One region of the Pseudoclavibacter endophyticus genome, then DNA from elsewhere that is predicted to be linked to it. Evidence: riboswitches for the same ligand, from Rfam matches in the RefSeq annotation. Region 1 holds a riboswitch; the other holds the start of a gene.

The links. A riboswitch is a leader RNA that binds a small molecule or an ion and turns the genes downstream of it on or off. The one in region 1 is predicted to bind thiamine pyrophosphate.
Region 2: linked by a shared signal. The riboswitch ahead of F8O04_RS13120 (ECF transporter S component) and the one ahead of F8O04_RS09115 (YkoF family thiamine/hydroxymethylpyrimidine-binding protein) in region 1 are both predicted to bind thiamine pyrophosphate.

Annotation. Positions count from the first base shown of each region.
Region 1 is NZ_WBJY01000001.1:2,034,957-2,039,829, forward strand. It holds gene F8O04_RS09105 (ABC transporter ATP-binding protein) at 1-1,057, opposite strand, end outside; gene F8O04_RS09110 (ECF transporter S component) at 1,047-1,835, opposite strand; gene F8O04_RS09115 (YkoF family thiamine/hydroxymethylpyrimidine-binding protein) at 1,832-2,503, opposite strand; TPP riboswitch at 2,569-2,677, opposite strand; gene F8O04_RS09120 (flavin-containing monooxygenase) at 2,796-3,962, opposite strand; gene F8O04_RS09125 (CE1758 family FMN-dependent luciferase-like monooxygenase) at 3,977-4,873, opposite strand, start outside.
Region 2 is NZ_WBJY01000004.1:39,079-43,951, forward strand. It holds gene glgX (glycogen debranching protein GlgX) at 1-1,781, opposite strand, end outside; gene F8O04_RS13115 (hypothetical protein) at 1,943-2,347, shown strand; TPP riboswitch at 2,391-2,499, shown strand; gene F8O04_RS13120 (ECF transporter S component) at 2,548-3,243, shown strand; gene F8O04_RS13125 (ABC transporter ATP-binding protein) at 3,321-4,763, shown strand; gene F8O04_RS13130 (energy-coupling factor transporter transmembrane component T family protein) at 4,808-4,873, shown strand, end outside.

The DNA of each region.
Region 1 (4,873 bases):
GGCGCGGGCCACGGGCGACTGACACGGATGCTGCCCGCAGTGCCGCGGTCGGGCGGCGGAACGTGCCACCAGCGGCAACGCCCGCGGCGGCACCGGCGCGAGACGCGCCACCGACGTCCTCGCCCGAATCGCCAGCCGCGGCCTCAGTCGAGGCGAGGGACCTGAGCCGATCGGCGAGCCCCGCCGCATCCGACGCGCCGAGCAGCGCCGGCAGCTCGAGCTCGAGGGGAACCCAGCATCCGTCACGGATGAGCTCGCGGGCCGTCTCGGCCTTCAGCTCGCGAGCCGGCCCGTCGAAGCGCACGCGCCCGTCGCGGCCGATGACGAGCCAGCGATTCGGCAGCGCCTCGATGCCGGCGTCGCCCGCCAGCTCATCGAGGCGATGCTCGACCAGCACACAGCTCGCACCCGTCGTGACGCAGGCCGAATCGATGGCGGCGCGGACCGCATCGATGCCCTCGGCGTCGAGCATCGAGGTGGGTTCGTCGAGGAGCAGCACCTCGGGCGTCGCCGCGACCGCGGCCGCGAGCGCGATGCGTTGGAGCTCGCCCCCCGACAACTCCCCCGTACGACGGCCGGCGAGGTGGCGCGCGCCCGCCATCTCGAGCGCCGCGTCAACGGACGGCCCGATGCTCGCCGGGTCGACCGAGAGGTTCTCGAGTGGGAAGGCGACTTCGTCGTCGACGTCGGGCAGGCAGACGCCCGACTCGGGATCCTGCGCGACGACGCCGAGCACGTCGGCGAGCCCGGCGACCGTCACCGCGCCCACGTCGCGCCCCACGAGGCGAACCGACCCACCCGTCTCCGCCGCGATCGCATGCGGGACGGCGCCGTGGAGCATCCGGAGCAGCGTCGATTTGCCCGATCCCGACGGACCGAGCACAAGCATCCGTTCACCCGGTGCGAGTGAGAACGAAACGGGGCCGACGCCGTCGCCCGACGCAAACTCGGCCCATGCACCGCGGGTGTCGATCGCCGCGACGGGCGGCTCGCGCCCCTCGATTGCCACCGCTTCGCGCTGCGTCGGCGCCGAGACGGGCACCGAGCTATCGCCCATCACGCAGGGTCCGGTCCGCCGCATCGTCCGCGCTCGCGGCGGGGCCCACGGGGCGGGGCGGGGCCGCCGAGTCGCCCGATTCCGCCTCCGCGCCGATCGCGGTCTCGGCCTCAGCGACCTCGGCCGCGGCCTCGGCGCGCCTCGAGCTCGCGCTCGCCTGGCCGCCGCGCCGGGCGGTGGTGCGGGGCGTGTGGCCGGCCCGGCCAATGGCGAACTCGTCGAGCACCCCCGTGCGGGCAAGCGCGTCGACGATGACCTTGGCGAGCAGCCCGCCGAGCACGATGCCCGAAACGATCTGCATGCCGAGGCGCAGCAGCAGGATGTCCTGTCCCCACCAGTCGTAGCGCGCCGCGGAGTACCCGAAGACCAGCAACGCGCCGAGGGCTCCCGAGATCGCGAACAGGAGCCACGAGAAGCGCCGGTACCGTGTGACCGCGAACGGAAGCTCGCTGCCGACGCCCTGCAGGAGAGCGGCGAGCAGGAGGGGAGCGCCGACGGGCGATCCGAGGAAGACCACCTCGATGATCGAGGCGATCACCTCGGCGATGACACCGACGAAAGGGCGGCGAATGATCGCCACGGCGATCGGGGCGACGAGCAACCATCCGCCGAAGACGACGTGCTGGGCGAGGTCGCCGGCCGGCCCCATGGCGACCGCGAGCGCGTTCCACGCCTGCACGAGCGCCCAGTACAGGAAGCCGAAGACGGCGCCGAGCATGACCATGAGCACGATATCGCGCAGCTGCAGGCGGGGCGCGCGTCCCGCGAGGCGGGTCATGCCGACGCCTCCGTGTGGCTCGGGCTGTTGAGCGAGATGGTGGCGTGGCAGGTGACGTGCTGCACCGTGCGACCCACCATCGTCCATCCCGCGAAGATCGTGCCGAGCACGGTGCCCAGGTCGCCTTCGAGACGGGTGACGAAGTGCGCCGAGCCGCGGAACGTGCCGTTGTCGCGCGCGAGCTCGATCGCGGCGGAGATGTCTCGCATGTGGTCCGGCTCGACGCCGTCGGCGACCGGTTGATCGGCGAGTGGGTACAGCGCCCACTCCGCCGCGGCATACCGCCCCGTCTCCCGGGGCGCCGGAGCCTCGACGGACCTGGCTCCGGCCCCGCCCGGCGCCTCGCACACGGCCTCGCCGGGGCAGCCGCGCGAGAGGTGCAGGGCGACCGAGGCGTGATGGCCGGATGCGGCGATGGACTCGGCAAGATCGGTCACGGCGCGCAACAGCCTCGCCTCATCGCCGCCCAGATACGTGCTCACGTCGCCGGTCTCGACGACGAGGCCCTGCGTGTCCAGTGCGCCGAGCGCATCGGTGATGGTCTCGATATACGCGTCGGTCATGACGGCCACGGTGATGCGCGCCCCGACGCCGAATCGCAGCGGGTCGGCCTGAAGCTGCTCCGGCGTCGGATCGGCCGCCGCGGCGGTTGTGGCGGTGTCGGTCATGGTTCCTCCCGTGTGTCGGCGGTGCCGGTGCACCCGCTACACGGAAGGACGCCACGAGGGTCGTGGACGCGCCTGAGCTCGCTTCCTTCGCCGGCATGACCCGGATCAGGTTCAACGGTCGGAGTTCGAGTACTCCCTCTCAGCCCAGCTCACCGGGCTCCCGTGCAGTGCCGGACACGTTAGCACGGGCGCGACGCGGTCACAGGCGGCGGCGACGAGCTGACCGATCCCGTGGACGATTGCCCCACGGCCCACTCCTCGGACTCGTGTGCGCGACGCCCACCGAGATCGGTCACGCGGCGGCGGGCGCCGTGATGCGGCCCGCCGCGAGCGCCGCCCGGCGCCCGGCTCGTGTCGCGCCGAGCGTCGACGCGCTCGCACCGTAGCCGACCACGAAGAGGCCGGGCTCGCGCACGACCGTGACATCGTCTTCCCCGACGAGGAGGCCGCCGCCCGGCTCGCGCACGCGGAGCGGGGCGAGATGGCCGAGCGATGGGCGGAAGCCCGTCGCCCAGAGGATCGCGCCGACCTCCTCGTGCGAGCCGTCGGCGAAGTCGACCCCGCCCGAGGTGAGCTGCCGGATCGGCCCGCGCGAGACGAGCACGCCCCGCTCGATGCCCGCGCGGTAACGCGGCAACAGCGCGAGCCCGGTGTTCGAGACGACCGAACCCGACGGCAGGCCGCGATGCGTCTTAACCCGCACGCGCTCCTCGACGCCACGGCCCCACTCCGGATTGAACGACGCGTCGATCCACTGGGGCGGCCGGCGCGTCGACCACACGGTGTCGACGCCGTGCGCTTCGAGCAGGAGCACGAACTGCACGGCCGACGCGCCTCCACCGACCACGAGCACCCGCTCGCCCATGAGCTCGTCGGGCGAGACGAAGTCTCGCGTCGTGAGCTGACGCCCCTCGAATCGTCCTGGGTGCGACGGGACGAACGGGCTGTCCCACGTCCCGGTCGCACTGATGACCACGTCGGTCGAGATGACGATCACGGCGTCCCGCTCCGACCCGAGCGTCACTCCCCCGGCGCCGTCGGCGGTCGACCCCCCGGACACGGCTCCGCCCTCGCCGCGGGACACGCCCCGGACGAGAAAACCGCCGCCCTCACGCCGTTCGACGGCCGTCACGCGCACGGGCCGGCGGACGCGGAGTCCCTCGCGCGCCTCGTAGTCGCCGTAGTAGCGCTTGACGACCTCGCGCGCGGGCTCGGACGGATCGACCTCGCCGACCGGGAAACCCGGCAGATCGTGGATGCCGTGCGCGTCATCGAAGGTGAGCGCGTCCCACCGGTGGCTCCATGCACCGCCCGGTGTCGGGTTGGCGTCGAGGATCTCGAGGTCGACACCGGGTGTGAAACCGCGGCGCCGCAGGTGGTGCGCCGCGGCGAGCCCCGCCTGGCCGGCGCCGATGACGACGGCGCGCCGCACGGGCTCGGCGGATGCGACGGTGGTCATTCTCGCTCGTCCGCTCAGTCCCCGGCGCTCGCAGCGCCCGCCTCCGGGTCGGCGCCCTCAGCGCCCGTCCGCGCAGCTCCCGCCGACTCCGCCTCGCGCGCCGCCCGCACCTCGTCGGTGTCGAGGTAGGGCGAGCCGCCCGTCACGTTGTCGCCGCGGTTGGCCTGCGGCCGCGGCTGGCGGGGAGTCGTGTCGCCGTACTTGGCGCGCACGAGGCGCTCGTGCGTCGGCGCGGGCGCCGACTCGGGGTCGCGCCGCGACTCGAGCTCCTTGCGCACGACCGGCACCACCTCGCCGCCGAGCAGTTCGAGCTGATCGAGCACGATGCCGAGGGGCAGGCCCGCGTGGTCTTGCAGGAACAGCTGGCGCTGGTAGTCGCCGAACGCATCGTGGTAGGTCAGGATCTTGTCGATCACCTCTTGCACGCTGCCGACGGCGAGGGGCGTCTGGCTGCTGAACTGCTCGAGCGACGGCCCGTGGCCGTACACGGGGGCCTCGTCGAAGTAGGGGCGGAACTCCCGGTAGGCGTCCTGCGAGTTGCGCGCGATGTGGGTCTGCCCGCCGAGCCCGACGATCGCCTGTTTCGCGGTGCCGTGACCGTGGTGCTCGAACCGCTGCCGGTAGAACTCGATCAGGCGCAGGGAGTGCTGCGTGGGCCAGAAGATGTGGTTGGCGAAGAACCCGTTGCCGTAGTAGGCGGCCTGCTCGGCGATCTCGGGCGTGCGGATCGACCCGTGCCACACGAACGGCGGCACGTCGTCGAGCGGGCGCGGCGTCGAGGTGAATCCCTGCAGTGGCGAGCGGAACCTCCCCTCCCAGTCGACGACGTCCTCACGCCAGAGCCGGTGCAGCAGGTCGTAATTCTCGATCGCGAGCGGCAGACCCTGGCGGATGTCCTGCCCGAACCAGGG
Region 2 (4,873 bases), on a different contig from region 1:
ATGTCGGGCAGCGCGTCGCCCTCGCCGCGGTCGATGACGCGGCCGTTGAAGAACCGGCGACGTCGGAACGTGGGGTGGTCGTTCCGCAGCTTGGCGATGGCCCTCGTGAACTCGGCGAGCGGTTCGTCGGCCGACTCCCAGTGCACCCAGCTGAGCTCGTTGTCCTGGGCGTACACGTTGTTGTTGCCCTGTTGCGTGCGCCCGAACTCGTCGCCGTGCAGCAGCATCGGCACGCCCTGGCTGAGCAGCATGGTCGCGATGAAGTTTCGCTGCTGACGGGAGCGCATCGCGTTGATCTCGGGGTCGTCGGCGGGGCCCTCGACGCCGAGGTTGTAGCTGCGGTTGTGGCTCTCGCCGTCGCGGCCGTCCTCGCCGTTCGCGTCGTTGTGCTTCTCGTTGTACGAGACGAGATCGCGCAGCGTGAACCCGTCGTGCGCGGTGACGAAGTTGATCGACGCGAAGGGGCGGCGGCCGGAGTGCTCGTAGAGGTCGGCCGAGCCCGAGATGCGGCTCGCGAACTCGCCCAGCGTTGACGGCTCGCCCCGCCAGAAGTCGCGGACGGTGTCGCGGTACTGGCCGTTCCACTCGGTCCACTGCGGGGGGAAGTTCCCCACCTGGTAGCCACCAGGCCCCACATCCCAGGGCTCGGCGATGAGCTTCACCTGCGAGACCACCGGGTCCTGCTGCACGAGGTCGAAGAACGCCGAGAGCTTGTCGACGTCGTGCAGCTCGCGCGCGAGCGTCGAGGCGAGGTCGAAACGGAAGCCGTCGACGTGCATCTCGGTGACCCAGTAGCGCAGTGAATCCATGATGAGCTGCAGCGAGTGCGGGTGGCGCATGTTGAACGAATTGCCCGTGCCCGTGTAGTCGGTGTAGTAGCGGAGGTCGTTCGGCTCGAGCCGGTAGTACGCGGCGTTGTCGATGCCGCGGAAGCTCAGCGTCGGGCCGAGGTGGTTGCCCTCCGCGGTGTGGTTGTAGACGACGTCGAGGATGACCTCGATGTCGTTGGCGTGCAGGGCCTTCACCATTCCCTTGAACTCCTGCACTTGCTGGCCGAGGGAGCCCGAGGAGCTGTACTCGTCGTGGGGGGCAAGGAAGCCGATGGTGTTGTAGCCCCAGTAGTTGCGCAGCCCCTTCTCGAGCAGCGTGGCGTCGTGCACGAACTGGTGTACCGGCATGAGCTCGATGGCGGTGACGCCGAGCCGCTTGAGATGCTCGATGATCGCGGGATGCGCGATGCCGGCGTACGTGCCGCGCTGCTCCTCCGGGATGTCGGGGTGGAGGGCCGTGAGGCCCTTGACATGCGCCTCGTAGATAAAGCTGTCCTGATACGGGGTGCGCGGGGCGCGGTCGCCCGACCAGTCGAAGAACGGGTTGACGACGACCGACCGCTTCATGTGGGGAGCCGAGTCTTCGTCGTTGTAGCTGTCCGGAGCGCCGAAGTCGTAGCTGAACAGCGAGTGGTCCCAGACGAGTTCTCCGGTGATCGCCTTCGAATACGGGTCGAGCAGCAGCTTTGACGGGTTGTTGCGCTGACCGCTCGGAGGGTCGTAGTCGCCGTGCACGCGGTAGCCGTACTGCTGCCCTGGCTGCACCTGCGGCAGGTAGCAGTGCCACACGTACGCGTCCTGCTCGTGCAGCTTCACTCGCGTCTCGGTGCCCTCGGTGTCGAAGAGGCAGAGTTCAACTTTCGTCGCGGCTTCACTGAAGAGGGCGAAGTTGGTGCCGGTGCCGTCGAACGTTGCTCCCAGGGGATAAGCCGATCCGGGCCAGCTCTGCATGAAACCTCCAGTGATTGGGATGCGGTGGTGGGGCGACCGACGCACTAAAGCTACCCGACGGGTTGCCGCCGGGGCGCAGCGGGCCCGCAAGACGCGAAACGGGCGCGCATGGGCCGTAGATGCACAGGCACCGTTCGCGCCACCTGCCTAGCATGGTGCCCATGGCAGGCATCAACGAGCAGCTTCTCGACAATCTCAAGCGCATGGGCGTGCCCATGGCCTACGGCGACAAGGTTCAACTCGGCAGCGCCGAGGTCATTCCGGTCGCGATGGCCACTCTCGGCTTCGGCGGCGGCGAAGGTCAGGGCGACTTCGGCGGCAAGTCCGGCGGCTCGGGCGGCAGTGGCCAGGGTGCCGACGACTCGGGCAGCGACGCGTCCCACCGGGGCGGCAACGGTGCCGGGATGGGCGGCGGTGGTATGAGCGTGCCGATCGGCGCGTACATCAACGACGAGTTCGGCACCCGCTTCCAGCCGAATGTGATCGCCCTGCTCGTCGCGGTGTTGCCACTTGCGCTGGTCGCAGGCTGCACGCTGCCGCGGCTCGTCAAGGCGCTGAAGAAGTAGCACCGTCAGGCGGGCCGTCGCGACGACGCGGAGTCGGCTAGCATTGCGGCAACACGGGAGTCCGGCGTACCGGGCTGAGAGGAAGGCTGCGGCCTTCGACCGTCGAACCTGATCCGGGTCATGCCGGCGCAGGGAGGCACTTCTCCGGGCTTCGCGCCGCGAGGCTCGACCCGTGCACTTTCACAGAGAAAGAGCACGCCATGCGCACCGATGACTCATCGACGAATCCGTCCAACCACGGCGACGCGACCGCATCCGCCGCCGCGCCATCCGCATCTCCGGGCCCCCGGCCAGGCGCGGGCACCGCGCACGCCGCTGCCCCGCGTCGGCGGTGGCGCACCGTTGACATCGTCGTCGCGGCGGTGCTCGCGGTCGCGTGCGGCCTCCTGTTCTGGCTTTGGGGCCAGCTGTATCGCGGTGTCGGCGCACCCGTCGAGGCGATCCTGCCCGGCTTCCAGGGCATTCTCGGCGGGCCGTGGTTCATCGGCGGCGTCCTCGCGGGCCTCATCATCCGCAAGCCGGGCGCGGCCTTCTTCGTCGAGGTGGTCGCCGCGTCGGTCAGCGCCCTCGTCGGCACCGAGTGGGGCGCGCTGACACTGGTCAGCGGTATCGTGCAGGGTCTCGGCGCGGAGCTGGCATTCGCCGCCTTCCGGTACCGCCGCTTCACGCTGCCCGTCGCCATGCTCGCCGGTGCGGGCGCAGGCGTGGCCGCCGCGATCACCGACAACATCGTCTGGTACGTGGGCGCCGGTCCCGCGTTCATGGCGATCTACTCGGTCTCCGTCATCACGTCCGGTGCTCTGCTCGCGGGCATCGTCAGCTGGCTGCTGTTCAGGGCCATCGCCGCGACGGGGGCGCTCAGGCGTTTCGCCTCCGGTCGTGAGGGTCGCTCCTGACCGGCGCGCGCATCCGTGCCGTTGATTGGGGCTGGCGGCATGCCGGTGGGGATGCACCGGCGGTCGCCGGCCTCAGCCTGACGATCGAGCCGGGCGAGCGCGTACTTGTCGTCGGCGCCTCCGGTGCCGGCAAGTCGACACTGCTCGCCGGGATCGCCGGCGTGCTCGGCGACGACGAGGACGGCGACGAGACCGGCATGCTCACGATCGACGATGTTCCGGCCCGCGAGGCTCGCGGCGCGTGCGGGCTCGTGCTGCAAGATCCCGACTCGCAGGTGATGCTCGCCCGCGTCGGCGACGACATCGCCTTCGGCTGCGAGAACCTCGCCGTCCCCCGAGACGAGATCTGGCAGCGGGTCGCCGTGGCGAAAGCCGCCGTGGGGCTCGATGTGCCGGACGAGCATCCGACGAACGCCCTGTCGGGCGGGCAGCAGCAGCGACTCGCGCTCGCGGGAGTGCTCGCGATGCGGCCCGGGGCGCTGCTGCTCGACGAACCGACCGCGAACCTCGACCCGTCAGGCACCCGCGACGTCGTGGCTTCCGTCCGGCGCATCGCCGACGACGGCGGGCTCACGGTCGTCGTCGTCGAGCACCGTGTCGACGTGTGGGCGCCCCACGTCGACCGGCTCGTCGTGGTCGGACCAAGCGGCATCGTGCACGACGGCCCCCTCGAGCGCGTGGTCGCCGAGCACGGCGACGAGCTGGTTGCCGCCGGCGTGTGGCTGCCCGGGCGGCCCGTCGAGATCGCGCCTCGGGCCCGCGCGGAATCGCGGGCCCAGGGTACGGACGGCCAGGCGCCGGAGACCCCGTCGTCTCCGGGCGAAGCCCTGCTCGAGGCGCGTGATCTCGAGATCGGCTGGCGCGGCGCGGCCCCGTTGCAGCGCGACCTTAACGTGACGGTCAGGTCGGGGCACCTGCTCGCGATCGTGGGCCCGAACGGCTCTGGCAAGTCGACGCTCGCGATGACGCTCGGCGGGCTTCACCCACCCCTCGCCGGCGAGGTGCTCGCCACGCCCGCGCTCGCCGAAGGTCTCGGTGCCGACGTGCGGTCGTGGCGGTCGAAGCACCTCATCACGCGAATCGGAACCGTGTTCCAGCAGCCGGAGCACCAGTTCGTCGCCCGCACGGTGCGCGACGAGATCGCCGTCGGGCTCCGAGCTCTGCGCCGCGACCGCGATGATGTCGACGCGCGCGTCGACGACATGCTGCGCGGCCTCGGGTTGGTGGAGCTGGCCGACGCCAGCCCATTCGAGCTGTCGGGCGGTCAGCAGCGTCGGCTGAGCGTCGCCACCGTGCTCGCAACGCGGCCGCGGGTCATCGTGCTCGACGAGCCCACCTTCGGGCAGGACCGGCGCACCTGGCGCCACATGGTCGACCGGTGCGCGGCGTTGCTCGACGACGGGTGTGCGATCGTGGCGGTCTCGCACGACTCGCGGTTCGTCGCGGCCCTCGCGAGCGAGACACTCGAGCTGGCACGCATCATGGATGCAGGGGGCCAGGCGGCCCTGAGTGTCGCGTGACCGGGCCTGCTCACGCGCGCTCCCCTGAGCCGGCGCCGGCGCCGGTGCCCCGGACCGGGGATGACCAGGGTGACACGGACGCGAGCTCGCACGTCGTCCCGCCCCGCGCA